Regions from separate parts of the Anoxybacillus sp. PDR2 genome, predicted to be linked through region 3. Evidence: riboswitches for the same ligand, from Rfam matches in the RefSeq annotation. Region 3 holds a riboswitch; each other region holds the start of a gene.
What was found. Region 3 has a riboswitch for lysine ahead of GRQ40_RS05535 (amino acid permease). Riboswitches for the same ligand answer to the same signal wherever they lie in the genome.
Positions count from the first base shown of each region.

Region 1 (4,685 bases), 1.8 Mb from region 3:
GGGCTTTGTTTGCTCAAAATATTGAGAAGCCGCGCCATGCTCTTCCCATTGTTCACTTTTTACTTTTTTATGGATGGCTTCGTTTTTTGGACAGAGGGATGCCGGCGTATAAGAAGCTGTTTGCTCTCGCTGTTCTTGTGATCCAGCTTGTTGTTGGCACATGGAACTTGCGTGAGCAAGCCTTACACTTGCCAGCCACCTATCAATTAGCATATGATTTACAACAGAGGAAGGAACGGTTTGTTTTGTACACATGGGAAGAAGCGAGGGTGCTCGAATACCTTCGTGTTACCTTTCCGTATGAACAAGCCTTGCATTTTTCATTTTTTTTACAACATCAAACGAACTATCCACATGCTAAAATTTATATAACGGATCATGTAGTGAAGGGATTCCAGTCACAAGGTGTATCGCTGACCGGACATTTGCGGAAAATCAAAACGTATGATTCAAGTAAGCTGGCGGATCCGGTATACGGCAAAATTACACTTTATGAATGGAAAGACTAAGCATTGGAGTGATTATGATGCATGATCACTTAAAAGAGAAGCTATCGGTTTTGCCAGAGCAGCCCGGCTGCTATTTAATGAAAGATAAAAATGGCACAGTGATTTATGTAGGAAAAGCGAAAGTATTAAAAAACCGTGTTCGTTCTTATTTTACTGGAACGCATGATGGAAAGACGCTGCGCCTTGTGAATGAAATAGCGGATTTTGAATATATTGTGACCTCATCAAATATTGAAGCGCTTATTTTAGAAATGAATTTAATCAAAAAATACGATCCAAAATATAATGTCATGCTCAAAGATGATAAAAGCTATCCATTTATTAAAATTACAGCTGAGGAGCATCCACGTCTCATTATTACAAGAAAGGTAAAAAAAGATCGCGGCAAATATTTTGGACCGTATCCGAACGTGCAGGCTGCAAATGAGACTAAAAAATTGCTCGATCGCATGTATCCGCTTCGCAAGTGCGCGTCCCTGCCGAACCGCGCCTGTCTTTATTATCATATGGGACAATGTCTCGCTCCGTGTATCTATTCGGTTTCGGAACAACAAAATAAAGAAATAGTGGAACAGATTGTCCGTTTTTTAAACGGGGGACACCAAGACATAAAAAAAGAATTGGTTGAAAAAATGAACAAAGCAGCAGAAGCCCTTGAATTTGAACGAGCTAAAGAATACCGTGATCAAATTGCGCATATTGAAGCGATGATGGAAAAACAGAAAATGACGATGAAGGATTTTGTTAACAGAGATGTGTTCGGCTACTCCTATGACAAAGGATGGATGTGCGTCCAAGTCTTTTTTATTCGTCAAGGAAAGCTAATCGAGCGGGATGTTTCGATCTTTCCGCTGCATCAAGATCCCGATGAAGAGCTGCTCACATTTTTAGGACAATTTTACTCCAAGGAGAATCATTTTAAGCCAAAAGAAGTAATCCTGCCGCTTGAGGTTGACGGAAGCTTGGCTGAGCAGTTGCTCCAGGTGCCTGTTATTCAGCCGAAAAGAGGAAAGAAAAAAGAGCTGGTCGATCTTGCGAGTAAAAATGCAGCGATCGCTTTAAAAGAGAAGTTTTATCTTATTGAACGCGATGAAGAACGAACGGTTAAAGCGGTTGAAAACTTAGGAGTTGCGTTGAACATTCCAACACCGCATCGAATCGAAGCGTTTGATAATTCTAATATCCATGGGGCTGATCCGGTTTCGGCGATGGTGGTGTTTATCGACGGCAAGCCTGAGAAAAAAGAATATCGCAAATATAAAATTAAAACTGTGAAGGGGCCAGATGATTATGAATCAATGCGCGAGGTTGTACGGCGGCGATATAGCCGTGCTTTAAAGGAACGCCTTCCTCTTCCGGATTTGATTTTAATTGATGGAGGAAAGGGACATCTGGCGGCTGTTCGCGATGTGTTAGAAAATGAGTTGGGCTTGGAAATTCCGCTTGCCGGTCTTGTAAAAGACGACAAGCATCGCACATCGGAATTAATCATGGGAGATCCACCACAAATCGTGCCATTGTCGCGAAACAGCCAAGAATTTTATTTGCTGCAGCGCATTCAGGATGAAGTCCATCGTTTTGCTATTACGTTTCATCGCCAGACGCGAGGAAAATCGTTATTTCAGTCCGCGCTTGACCACATTCCGGGAGTTGGAGAAAAGCGAAAAAAAGCGCTTCTTAAGCATTTTGGCTCTTTAAAAAATATAAAAGAAGCGACGATTGAGGAGCTGCAAAAAGCGGCGATTCCTCGCGCAGTTGCTGAAAAAATTTATGAAAAGCTGCGAGAATAGTATTGTCAATTGGAGAAAAAGCTGATACAATCACCTTAATTGCATATTTATACACTTCTAAGCACAGAAGTGAAGATAGAGGCGCGAACTTCAAGAGTAGGCATTTGGAGGAAAATGGGTTCCAAAGAAAAATGCCGAAAGGGGAGGCTCGCCGAAGTGGGGGAAGTCTCATTGCTTTTCCTGCTGGTCCTGCGTTTAAGAAATGTAGGACTGTCAAGATGACCCATCTTGGAGAGCTATCTCACTGTGTGGAGCGAATTCGTTTCTTTTCTTATTTCGTTATGCACAGCAATGAGAAGCCTCTCATTGCTGTTTTTTATTTGTTTCTATACCGGTATGGATGCTGAAATCAACATTTTAAGAACAAGGGATGAGAAAAATGGGAATGATTGTGCAAAAATTTGGCGGAACGTCTGTAGGATCTATTGAACGTATTCAGCATGTCGCTGATCGAGTAATGAGCGAGGTGCAAAAAGGACATCAAGTGGTCGTTGTCGTTTCAGCGATGGGAAAGACGACGAATCAGCTTGTGGATTTAGCCAAACAGCTAACGTCCCAACCTAGCAAGCGGGAGCTGGATATGCTTCTTTCGACAGGGGAGCAAGTGAGTATTGCCCTATTAGCGATGGCTTTGCAAGAAAAGGGGTATGCAGCTGTTTCTTTAACGGGCTGGCAAGCTGGAATCAAGACAGAGACTGTTCATGGCAATGCTCGCATTATAGATATCGACACAACGAGAATTCATCAATATTTGCAAGCAGGACAAATCGTCATTGTGGCTGGTTTTCAAGGAGTGACGGAAAAGGGAGATATCACGACTCTTGGTCGCGGCGGTTCTGACACGACAGCTGTAGCTTTAGCGGCCGCTCTACAAGCGGATAAGTGCGATATTTATACAGATGTGACAGGAGTGTTTACTACCGATCCGCGCTATGTAAAAGCAGCGAAAAAGCTAGAGGAAATTTCCTATGATGAGATGCTAGAGCTGGCCAATCTTGGAGCAGGAGTGCTTCATCCGCGGGCTGTAGAGTTTGCTAAAAATTATCAAGTATTGCTGGAAGTTCGTTCGAGTATGGAAGAGGAGAGCGGAACAACGGTAAAGGAGGATGTTTCAATGGAACAGCATTTAATTGTCAGAGGGATTGCTTTTGAAGATCAAGTAACAAAAGTGACGGTCCAAGGGCTCCCGCACGAGTTGCCTATGTTGCCAACCGTTTTTACAGCGTTAGCGAATCGCGGGATTAATGTCGATATTATTATTCAAAACACAACTAATAGCGGAGCAGCAGCTGTGTCGTTTTCCATTCGCACAGAGGATTTGCCTGAGACTTTGCAAGTGTTGGAATCATTCAAGGGAGCAAAGATAGAATATGAAAGCCAACTGGCCAAAGTATCGATTGTCGGCTCAGGAATGATCTCTAATCCAGGTGTAGCTGCACAAATGTTTCAAGTGTTAGCGGATAAAGGGATTGAAATAAAAATGGTCAGCACGTCCGAAATCAAAATTTCAACCGTCGTGTCTCAAGAAAATATGGTTGCAGCAGTAGAAGCGTTGCATACGGCGTTTCAATTGGATGAAAAAGCCGCCGTGCGTTCATAACCAGACAAGACCGTACTGCTCGAAATCATGGCAAGCGTTTTGAGAGCGAAGGTGCATTCAATCGTGCTGTGCCGACTGTTTTGACTAAAAAAGCAAGCAAATGCTTGCTTGCCTCAAGTGGTAGACAAAGTCAAAATCGACTTTGTCTACCACCATTTTATACGATTCTTCTATCATAGTGGTAGTTCTACATCAAACTGGCTTGAAGGCGCTTGGCAGACAAGAAACGCCAGCCGAGTGAAGACGCGAAGCGAACCCAAACGTTCATGAGCGACGAATGAGGCCCGTGACGCAGGATGAAGCGTTTGTTAACAGTCTAAGGCAAGCAAATACGTATACTTGCCTTTGTTCTTGTCGTGCATCGATAGGCTAATACAATTGAAAAGGTGCAGAAAATCTGTCTATTCAGCAATTTCGTGTTTACGGTCCCATTTCACAGTAAAAGTCACTTTTTGATCACGCTTTTTTTGCTGCTCATATGCTTCCGAGACGAAGCGTTTTTGCTGTTCAATCTGCTGTGCGAGAAAGCCGGCCTCAAGCTGAAATGAACAGTGAGCATTCATGGCGATCCGAGCGGATACCGCGGGCCCTGTCAGCTCGATTTCTAATTCATCTTGGCGTTCTTTGATGACAGCGAGCGTACCCCATCCTGCTTTTTCAAAAAATAAAATGATGTCATCGAATGTTTCTAAGGGGTAGCAGCGCGCTAAATGCTTTCCCGCCCAATATAAAATGCTGTCGGTTTCTTTGCCAAGCAAATCGGGAAGAAGGACTTCTCGAATTAGA
Region 1 covers NZ_CP047158.1:2,951,429-2,956,113, reverse strand. Annotated here, with positions in the region: gene GRQ40_RS14230 (nucleoporin-interacting protein) at 1-509, shown strand, start outside; gene uvrC (excinuclease ABC subunit UvrC) at 527-2,299, shown strand; lysine riboswitch at 2,368-2,546, shown strand; gene GRQ40_RS14220 (aspartate kinase) at 2,679-3,899, shown strand; gene GRQ40_RS14215 (YslB family protein) at 4,301-4,685, opposite strand, start outside.
Region 1: another riboswitch for lysine. It lies ahead of GRQ40_RS14220 (aspartate kinase); the one in region 3 lies ahead of GRQ40_RS05535 (amino acid permease).

Region 2 (4,685 bases), 1.0 Mb from region 3:
GTCGTGCAGTATGGATTTAAATATGGTTTCCTTGCCGCATCCATCGGTATGATAATTGGTCAAGTATTTTTTAATCTATTAGGAAATCGTTATCTAGGAGAAATCGGCAAAAAGCCGATTGGCAAACAGAAAACAGCTTCAACTGCGCCAAAAGAGCCGTTAACAAAAAAAGAAAAACAGCGCATTCGTGTGATCTTAATTTTAATGTGCTTTGTTGTCTTTTTCTGGGCTGGCTTCGAACAAGCAGGAAGCTCGCTTACATTGTATACCGATAAGTTCGTCGATAAATCCATCGGCAGCTGGACCATGCCAACCTCTTGGTTTCAATCATTAAATCCATTATTTATCGTTCTATTAACACCCGTTTTATCTGCATTATGGGTAAAATTGGCTAACTCTAAACGCGGTGATTTATCAGCTCCGACAAAGATGGGATTAGGTATGATTTTGCTTGGTCTCGGATTTGCTGTTTTGGTTCCTGCTCTGCTGCAAACCGGAAGCGACGAGCAACACATTACGGTAAAAGCAAATGCATTATTTATTGTTTTAACATACTTTTTGCATACGCTTGGTGAGCTTTGCCTATCACCGGTTGGGCTATCACTTACAAGCCGCATCGCACCGATTCGTCTCGCTTCCCTGCTAATGGGAGTTTGGTTATCAGCAACTGGTATCGCGAATATTTTAGCAGGTCAATTAGCAGCTTTTACGGAGTCATTAGGCTATCTAGAAATTTTCAGCTTAATTGGCGGCATTACCATTGTTCTTGGCTTTGTTCTGTTATTATTATCGAAAAAACTTGTAGAAATGTCAGAATAATAAAGAAAAAAGGATTCACTTATATCGTGAATCCTTTTTTCTTTGCTTATTTACCATTGGTCGTTTTAACATTCTTCAGTCGAGAAGTCTCCCACTTCTAAATCTTGCGAAGCTTGATGAAAGTGGGAGATGAATCGACTTCGGACAAGGACAGGCTTTTGCCTGTTCAATTGTCTGACCCTGTGGTAAAATAAACCTATGTCGTTCTTTCATAACTGGATATAGGAGGTTGCATGGAGAAAATAAAATGCGAAAACCAAGCGGATCCTTCCATGCGTAAAATATCCAAGGTACAAAAGAACTCCGAATTGTCGGACATCTAGGGTTGGAACGACCCGAAGTCACGCTCAGGGAGACGAAAGGCGGCTTTCGTCGTGGAACTGAGAAGCTCCCACTTCAAGCTTTAGCTAAGTGGTGAGTAGTTCACGAAACAGGATTTCTATCGTTCCATGCCTCTCGCTCTATTCCACGTATATAGTAAACATAGAAGGGTTTGGCTTTTTTGCGATTGAAGCATAAATAAATATTGTTTTTGTACAAAAATTGTTTTATAATCATCATGGAACAAAATGAATAGCATCCTCATTCACCCGATGAGGTAGAGGTTGCGGCTTTTATGAGTACAGCGAACGAGATGCAGAGAACATTGAAGACTTCGCTCGAAGGGAAAAGCCGCCGAAGTTGGCACATTTCTCTGGATGTGCGAACTGGGGCTGTCACCGAATAGGTGCAGCACTGTCACGGTTTGCGTAAAGCAACCGTGGGGCGCTATCTTCACGGAAGGGTTGATACGGGTAATGATTGCATTGCCGCCGAATCTCCTTCGGCGGCTTTTTTTATTGCCCGGCTCCTTTCCATGACAACATGAAAAAAAGGAGCGATGAAAACATGGAAAGCGTCATGCAAAAACAGGAAGCCGCCACACCGGCTTCGCCTAACCAGCTGCAACGAAAGCTAAAAACAAGGCATCTAACAATGATTTCTCTTGGGGGAACGATTGGTACTGGGTTGTTTTTAGCAAGCGGCGGAGCGATTCATACCGCTGGACCGGGTGGAGCGCTCATAGCGTATATCGCGATTGGAGTGATGGTATATTTTTTGATGACCAGCCTTGCGGAAATGGCCGCTTATATGCCCGTTACCGGAACGTTTAGTACGTATGCAACGAAATTTGTCGATCCTGCTCTCGGATTTGCTTTAGGATGGAACTACTGGTATAACTGGGCCATTACAATTGCCGCAGAACTCTCGGCTGTGACTATGATCATGAAATTTTGGTTTCCGAATAGCCCTTCACTTTTATGGAGCGCATTATGCTTAGTGATTATGTTTTTACTTAACTATTTATCTGTAAAAGGATTTGGTGAAGCCGAATATTGGTTTTCCCTTATTAAAGTAGTAACGGTTATTATTTTTCTTATTGTCAGCTTTTTCATGATTATAGGTATTATGGGTGGTGAAGCGGTTGGATTTAGAAACTTCACCATCGACGACGCTCCGTTCCATGGTGGGTTCATGGCGACTCTCGGCATTTTTATGGCCGCAGGATTTTCTTTCCAAGGAACAGAGCTGCTTGGGGTTGCAGCCGGTGAAAGCGAGGATCCGAAACGAAACATTCCTCGCGCCATTCGTCAAGTATTTTGGCGTATTTTGCTATTTTATATACTGGCTATTTTAGCAATCGGGCTGCTTATTCCGTATACAAATGAAAATCTAGCGAATAGCGACGTTACGGTCAGCCCATTTACTCTCGTCTTTGATAAAGCTGGCATTGCGTTGGCTGCATCCGTTATGAACGCCGTCATTTTAACAGCGGTTTTATCAGCCGGAAATTCCGGTATGTATGCGTCTACTCGAATGCTTTGGGATCTAGCAAAAGAAGGAAAAGCGCCAAAATTTCTGGCCAAGCTAAATCACCGCGGTGTTCCTGTTAATGCATTACTAGTCACAGCTTCACTAGGAACGCTTGCTTTTTTGGCTTCGTTCTTTGGCGATGGCACCGTTTATGTATGGTTATTAAATGCCTCGGGTATGTCGGGATTCATTGCGTGGCTAGGCATCGCGGTCAGTCACTACCGTTTCCGCAAAGCATATGCCGCGCAAGGGCGCGATCTCAATGATCTTCCTTATAAAGCCAAATGGTTTCCATTTGGACCATTGTTCGCTCTAGTGCTTTGCACGATTGTCATTTTGGGACAGAACTATGGGGCCTTTATGGGGAAGTCAATCGATTGGTACGGCATTCTCGTTTCCTACATTGGACTGCCATTGTTTTTAGCGGTTTGGCTTGGCTATAAAATCGTGAAAAAGACAAAGGTCGTTCCCCTCAAAGAATGTGAATTAGACTAAAAAACCGCTCGGCTATGCCAAGCGGTTTTTTCAGTCGTGCTTTTTCGTTTTCTGTTCTTCGTCATCCATGATGCCTTTTGTAGCATTTTTAAATTCGCGGAGCGTTTTTCCAGCTGCTTGTCCAAGCTCTGGCAGCTTTTTCGGGCCGAAAAGTAACAGGGCAAAAAATACGATCAAGGCAATCTCGCCAAATCCTATGTTCATATCATTCACTCCATGCGCTTCATTTTCGTCTTTTCCTTTTCCATTATATCATATCATCTTTGAATTACTACCACTTTCGCTTCAAAGTGGGAGATTCCTGCGAACATGGAAACATCCTTCGATTTTTCAGCTAGCAGACCTTCCCCGTTGTTCCAACGGGAAACGACAAGAAAGCTTGTACATTCGTCCGCTTCACACGTTCGACTGGGCTCGGTTTTCGTTGCTTCGAACCGTGCACAGACAAGGGAACGTTGAAGCTTTTACGTAACGGACGGTGTTCCTTGTCACAATCCTCTATCTTCAGTTTTTCCAAGAACCACTTACAAGTATAGAATAGCACATAGATTCTTGTGATTCCACTACTTTGGCCAATGCCAACCGACATTTCTCTCTCTAACTCATGAAGCGATGCCCGTCATGTTCCTTGAGGCGATAGTCTTCTGTCGGGATATGGAGTAGTCCAATGATCGACATCCTTATTCGTTCAGTGCTTCAGAAACCGCTCTTGCCAGCCATTCCGCACTTTTTTTAGGAGAAGGAGCTAAACTGATCGCGCTAATGACAGACACCCCGTCTGCTCCAGCGGCAATAACCTTCTTTGCGTTGTTCGCGGTAATTCCGCCAATGCCCACGATCGGTATCGACAGACCATGCTCACGCATAAGACGAAGAACGGCCGTTCCTTGTGCCTCTTTTGCATCTTCTTTTGTGCTGGTTGGAAAAATAGGACCGACTCCAAGATAGTCAGCGCCTTGCTCAATGGCGCGTTTCGCTTCTGCCAAATTATGAGCTGAAACGCCGAGAATTTTATTTCCTATTTTTTTTCGTACGACATCTGCCCGTTCATCGTCTTGTCCAATATGGACCCCATCAGCATCAAGCTCTAATGCTAGCTCCACATCATCATTCACAATAAACGGAATATGGTGCTTCCGGCAAAGCGCTTGCAACTCTTTGGCTAATGCATACTGCTCCTTTTTCGAAAGAGCCCCTTTGCCCTTTTCGCGAAATTGAAACATCGTAATTCCGCCTTCAATCGCTTCTGTCAGCACCTCTAACGGACTTCGTTCACAATTGTTGCTTCCCATAATAAAATAAACACGTAATTGCTCTTTCAGACTATCCATTGAAGTTTGCGCCATTTTCATCACCTACGACATCCATTTTTGCCGATACGCCCAATGGTTGGTTGGGCCATGCCCATTGCCGATCCCCAGTTCGTTTTCAATCGCGGCTTGAATAAATGCTTTCGCTGTTTCGATCGCTTCATGGACGCTGCGCCCCTTAGCAAGCTCCGCTGTTACTGCAGCGGC
Region 2 covers NZ_CP047158.1:2,151,030-2,155,714, forward strand. Annotated here, with positions in the region: gene GRQ40_RS10285 (peptide MFS transporter) at 1-819, shown strand, start outside; lysine riboswitch at 1,411-1,598, shown strand; gene GRQ40_RS10290 (amino acid permease) at 1,708-3,168, shown strand; gene GRQ40_RS10295 (twin-arginine translocase TatA/TatE family subunit) at 3,199-3,372, opposite strand; gene thiE (thiamine phosphate synthase) at 3,849-4,514, opposite strand; gene thiD (bifunctional hydroxymethylpyrimidine kinase/phosphomethylpyrimidine kinase) at 4,524-4,685, opposite strand, start outside.
Region 2: another riboswitch for lysine. It lies ahead of GRQ40_RS10290 (amino acid permease); the one in region 3 lies ahead of GRQ40_RS05535 (amino acid permease).

Region 3 (4,685 bases):
TGGCTTCCCGCGATTGGTTTTTGGGAACAAGCGGGAATCTATCGATCAAGGTGGCTGATCAGCCGCTGACCTTTTTCGTTACAGCCAGCGGAAAAGATAAACGAAAGCAAACAAATGATGATTTTCTTCTTGTCGACGCTTTGGGCAATCCGGCTGAGCCGACCCATTTAAAGCCATCGGCTGAAACCTTGCTGCATGTGGAAATTTACAATAAAACGAACGCTGGCTGTGTGCTTCATGTTCATACGATTGATAATAACGTCGTCTCTGAACTGTATGGGGATGATGGGGAAGTCATTTTTACCGGTCAAGAAATGATTAAAGCGTTTGGTCTTTGGGAGGAAGATGCGGTTTTCCGCATTCCGATTATTCGGAATCATGCGCATATTCCGACGCTTGCCGCTGAGTTTTCGAAGCACCTCTCGGCAGATAGCGGAGCGGTGCTGATTCGCAACCACGGTATTACCGTATGGGGAAGAAGCTCCTTTGAAGCGAAAAAGTTTTTAGAAGCGTGCGAGTTTTTGTTTAGCTATCATGTTAAGCTGCTTATGCTAAAAGGTCACAAAGTATTCACTTCATAGATTTTAAAATGATAATGGAGGGATGAAAAATGGCAGTTATTAAAATTAGAAACACGGGTGAATGGATCAAAGGTCATGAGAATGTAGGGAGCTTTTTAGAAAAGCAAGGCGTTCTGTATGAACATTGGGATGTTAGCAAGCTGCCAAGTCACTTAAAAGAAACGTTTGTTTTGAGTGACGAGGAAAAAGAGGAAATTTTAGCGATTTTTAAAGATGATATTGAGGATTTAGCAGCAAGAAGAGGCTATAAAGCGTGGGATGTTGTCGCTTTATCAGATGCTACTCCGAATTTAGAGGAATTATTGAAGAAATTTGAACAAGTGCATATCCATACGGAGGATGAAGTACGCGCCATCGTCGCGGGACACGGCATTTTCATTATTAAAGGCGACGAACAAACAGGATATTTTGAAGTGCAGCTGGAAGCTGGCGATGTTATTTCCGTTCCAGAAGGAAATCCGCATTTCTTCACATTAATGGAAGACCGCCAAGTGGTAGCTGTTCGTTTGTTTATTGATCCATCTGGCTGGGTTGCCCATCCTTATGAGGAAAAAGAAGAAGCTGTTCAATAACCAAAAAGCGCAGGAATCTTAAGCGATTCTTGCGCTTTTTGATGGATGGAATCGATTCGATTCGCCGAGAGGTTTTCTAGCACTGAAACGAATGGCAGAAGAACGTACGGAATGGACGGCGTAGATCGGGGCGTTTCATTGACAAAGAGAGGATTTTTCGCTACAATGGCTTCGAATTCGACCGATAAAGGATTTGATGACAAGTGGCGGATAGAGAGGAAATTTTGCAATCATTAAAGCTATTTATTGTGCTGTCAAGAGCGTACCGTGCTGTTAATGATCAAGTAAATAAATCCATTCAGTCGTTCGGCGTGAACCCTACGGAGTTTGCTGTGTTGGAATTGCTATATCATAAGGGGGATCAGCCATTGCAGCAAATTGGCGGGAAAATTTTACTGGCAAGCGGCAGCATCACATATGTTGTCGATAAATTAGAGCAAAAAGGGCTGATTATGCGCAAAGCATGTGAAAAGGATCGCCGTGTAACTTATGCTTCGATTACGGATAAAGGAAAAGCTTTTATTGAAAAGGTATTTCCGGAGCATGAACAAACGATCCATGAAACACTTTCCGGATTAACGACTGAAGAGAAAGAACAGGTTATTGAATTATTGAAAAAAATGGGATACGGTGCGAAACAGCAATAAGTACGGATGGTGAAAGCGCCAGCGGATCAAAGATTCGCTGGCGCTTTTTTATAATGGGTGGCAGGCGCGCGTTCTTTTTTGATAAAGAGAGAGGAGGGACTATAGATAAAAGATAAAGAGAGGGAGAAACCCCTCTTTTTTGGATTAAGCTGACAGTCTTTTTTTCGCGTTTTTTTCTTTGTCTACTGCTTTTTTTACAAGCGGATAAAAAATGATGCCGCTTGCGAGCAACGCAACGCCAAGCATAAAGGTTTTGATGTCAGATGTTCCCGCGATAATGACCCAAATGGAATAAATAGTGGCCAGTGCTGCAATGACTCCATCCGTGATTCGCTGCTTTGTATTGGTTTCATATGTCTCTCCTGTCCATGTGAGCTTGAGCTGAAAGACAGAAGCGATAAAGTAAGGAACAAGATAAGCGAGTGTCGCAATATAAATGACAAAATCAAATGCAGCTGACATCGAATGAGAGATCGTTGAGAAAATGAAAATTTGCGCTAATCCATTTGACAAAACTAAAGCGAGTTTCGGCATTCCTTTTTTGTTTTCTTTTAAGAAGGCAGGGATAAATAATCCTTGCTTCGCGGCTTGATATGGAACTTCCGCGCTTAATAGCACCCAGCCGAGCGTCGAGCCAAGAAGGCTGATGAGGCCAAGTCCAGCTAAGATGTATGCGCCGCTTGGTCCTAAAATGGTTTGAATCGCATCCACTAAAGGCTTCTCTGAATGAATCAACTGTTTTTGCGGAAGCAAGCCCATTACAAGCACACTTATGCCAATGTAAATGATGAGAGCAATCAGCAAACCAAGAATGGTTGCCCGTTTGACATCTGTTTGCTTGCGTGCACGTGAAGCGAACACAATCGCAGATTCCACTCCGACAAATGCCCATAATGTCGCAACGGCCGCGCCGGTCACTTGCCCGAACAGGCTAACGGAATGGCCTGCTTCATCGTAACGCGGAGCGACGATAGAGCCGATGTTGCTTTTATCAAATGCAAATAAGCTTATGGCAATAAATAAAAAGAAGCCGAGTACCTTTGCCGAAGTGGCTATGAAATTTAGTTTTCCGGCTCCCTCGATGCCGCGCAAAATAATAAAGTGCATTCCCCATAACAGAGCGGTACAAACCATAAATGTAAGGAGGTTGCCGAGTTTGATCGGTGTAGCGCCTACCATAAATACGGTTTGTTTGCTTGTTAAAATCGGAAAGAATGTGGATAAATAACTCGTAAATGTCGTAATAATGGCCACGTTTCCAGCAAAATTTCCAATCCAATAGCCCCAGGAAGACATAAATCCCGATAAAACCGAGGCGTTTGATCTCTTTGGAAACAATTCCTTCGCGTAAATTTGCGGCCCGCCATTTAATTCAGGCTTGCGAATCGCTAAATTGCCAAAGACAAGAGCGGTCATTAGCACTCCGCCACCTGTTAATAGCCAAGCTAAAATGACCCCTAAAGGGCTCGCGGCTTCTGAAAGTGAACGAGGAAGCATAAAAATTCCTGATCCAACCATATTCCCAACGACAAGCGCCGTTAATACCCAGAGACCTAGTTTATTTTGCTGCAATATAACCCCTACTCCTTTCTGATTTGCGCATTTATCAAAAAAAAATACACCCTTAAGTTTTCAACGGGTGCATGTGACATCCGCATCTAACTTAATGTAGATAGCGCTCCATCGCTTCCATTAAGCGATGGCAGTCCTGACTCTATTCGAATGCAGGCCCAGCTTGCGGCGCCAGAGTACGCTGCAAACTTCGGCAATGAATCCTTTCATTTGAAGTCATCGGTTCCTCTGTCCCTCATTCAAACTACTTTTATCCATTGCAACCTCTATCTCATCTAAGTTGACGAGAAGAAAAAATATTCAATTACCTTGATAATCATACACGATTCGACAATATTCGTCAATATGCTTTTATCTGAAGCATGAACAGGAATTTTTAGCAAACAAGTGGAATATAACTAAGGTTAGAAATTTTTGAGGAAAAGGAAGGGATGGATTTGAAGTTTTCCGAGTTTCTATATAAACGCCCTGACATGGAAAAACTAAAGACAGAATTTCAAGCGGCATTGCAGGCGTTTCAGCAGGCCCTGCATGCGGAAGAGCAGGATGAAGCGATGAAGCAAATCAATAAACTGCGCAACGAATTTAGCACGATGGCGCAAATTTGCTATATTCGCCATACGGTTGATACAAATGATGACTTTTATAAGCAGGAGCAAGATTTTTTCGATGAGGTGGATCCGATTGTCAAAGGCTTTGTCAACGAATATTATGAGGCGCTCGTCGCCTCCCGATTTCGTTCAGAGCTCGAAAAACGCTGGGGAAAACAGTTATTTGCACTTGCGGAAACAGAGCTTAAAACGTTTTCTCCTGAGATTGTCGCGGATTTACAGTTAGAAAATAAGCTAGCAAGCGAGTATACGAAATTGGTAGCCTCCGCAAAAATTTTATTTGAAGGACAAGAATACACGTTGGCACAGCTGCAGCCGTTTGTGGAGTCGCCTGATCGGCAAATGCGGAAGCGGGCAAATGAAGCGCGATTTGCCTTTTTTGAAACGCATGAGGAACAATTTGACCATATTTACGATCAGCTTGTCAAAGTGCGTACAAGCATTGCAAAAAAACTAGGGTTTAACAACTTTGTTGAACTTGGATATGCAAGGTTGGGACGGACCGATTATAATGCTGAAATGGTTGCGCGATTCCGTGAGCAGGTGAAAGCTTATATTGTGCCGTTAGCAGAAAAGCTGTATGAACGCCAGAGGAAAAGAATTGGCGTCGAGAAGTTGAAATATTACGATGAAGCATTTTCATTCCCGACGGGCAATCCGACTCCAAAAGGGGATGCAAAGTGGATTATCGAAAACGGCCGA
Region 3 covers NZ_CP047158.1:1,141,028-1,145,712, forward strand. Annotated here, with positions in the region: gene GRQ40_RS05520 (methylthioribulose 1-phosphate dehydratase) at 1-581, shown strand, start outside; gene GRQ40_RS05525 (1,2-dihydroxy-3-keto-5-methylthiopentene dioxygenase) at 611-1,153, shown strand; gene GRQ40_RS05530 (MarR family winged helix-turn-helix transcriptional regulator) at 1,357-1,800, shown strand; gene GRQ40_RS05535 (amino acid permease) at 1,945-3,372, opposite strand; lysine riboswitch at 3,466-3,649, opposite strand; gene GRQ40_RS05540 (M3 family oligoendopeptidase) at 3,810-4,685, shown strand, end outside.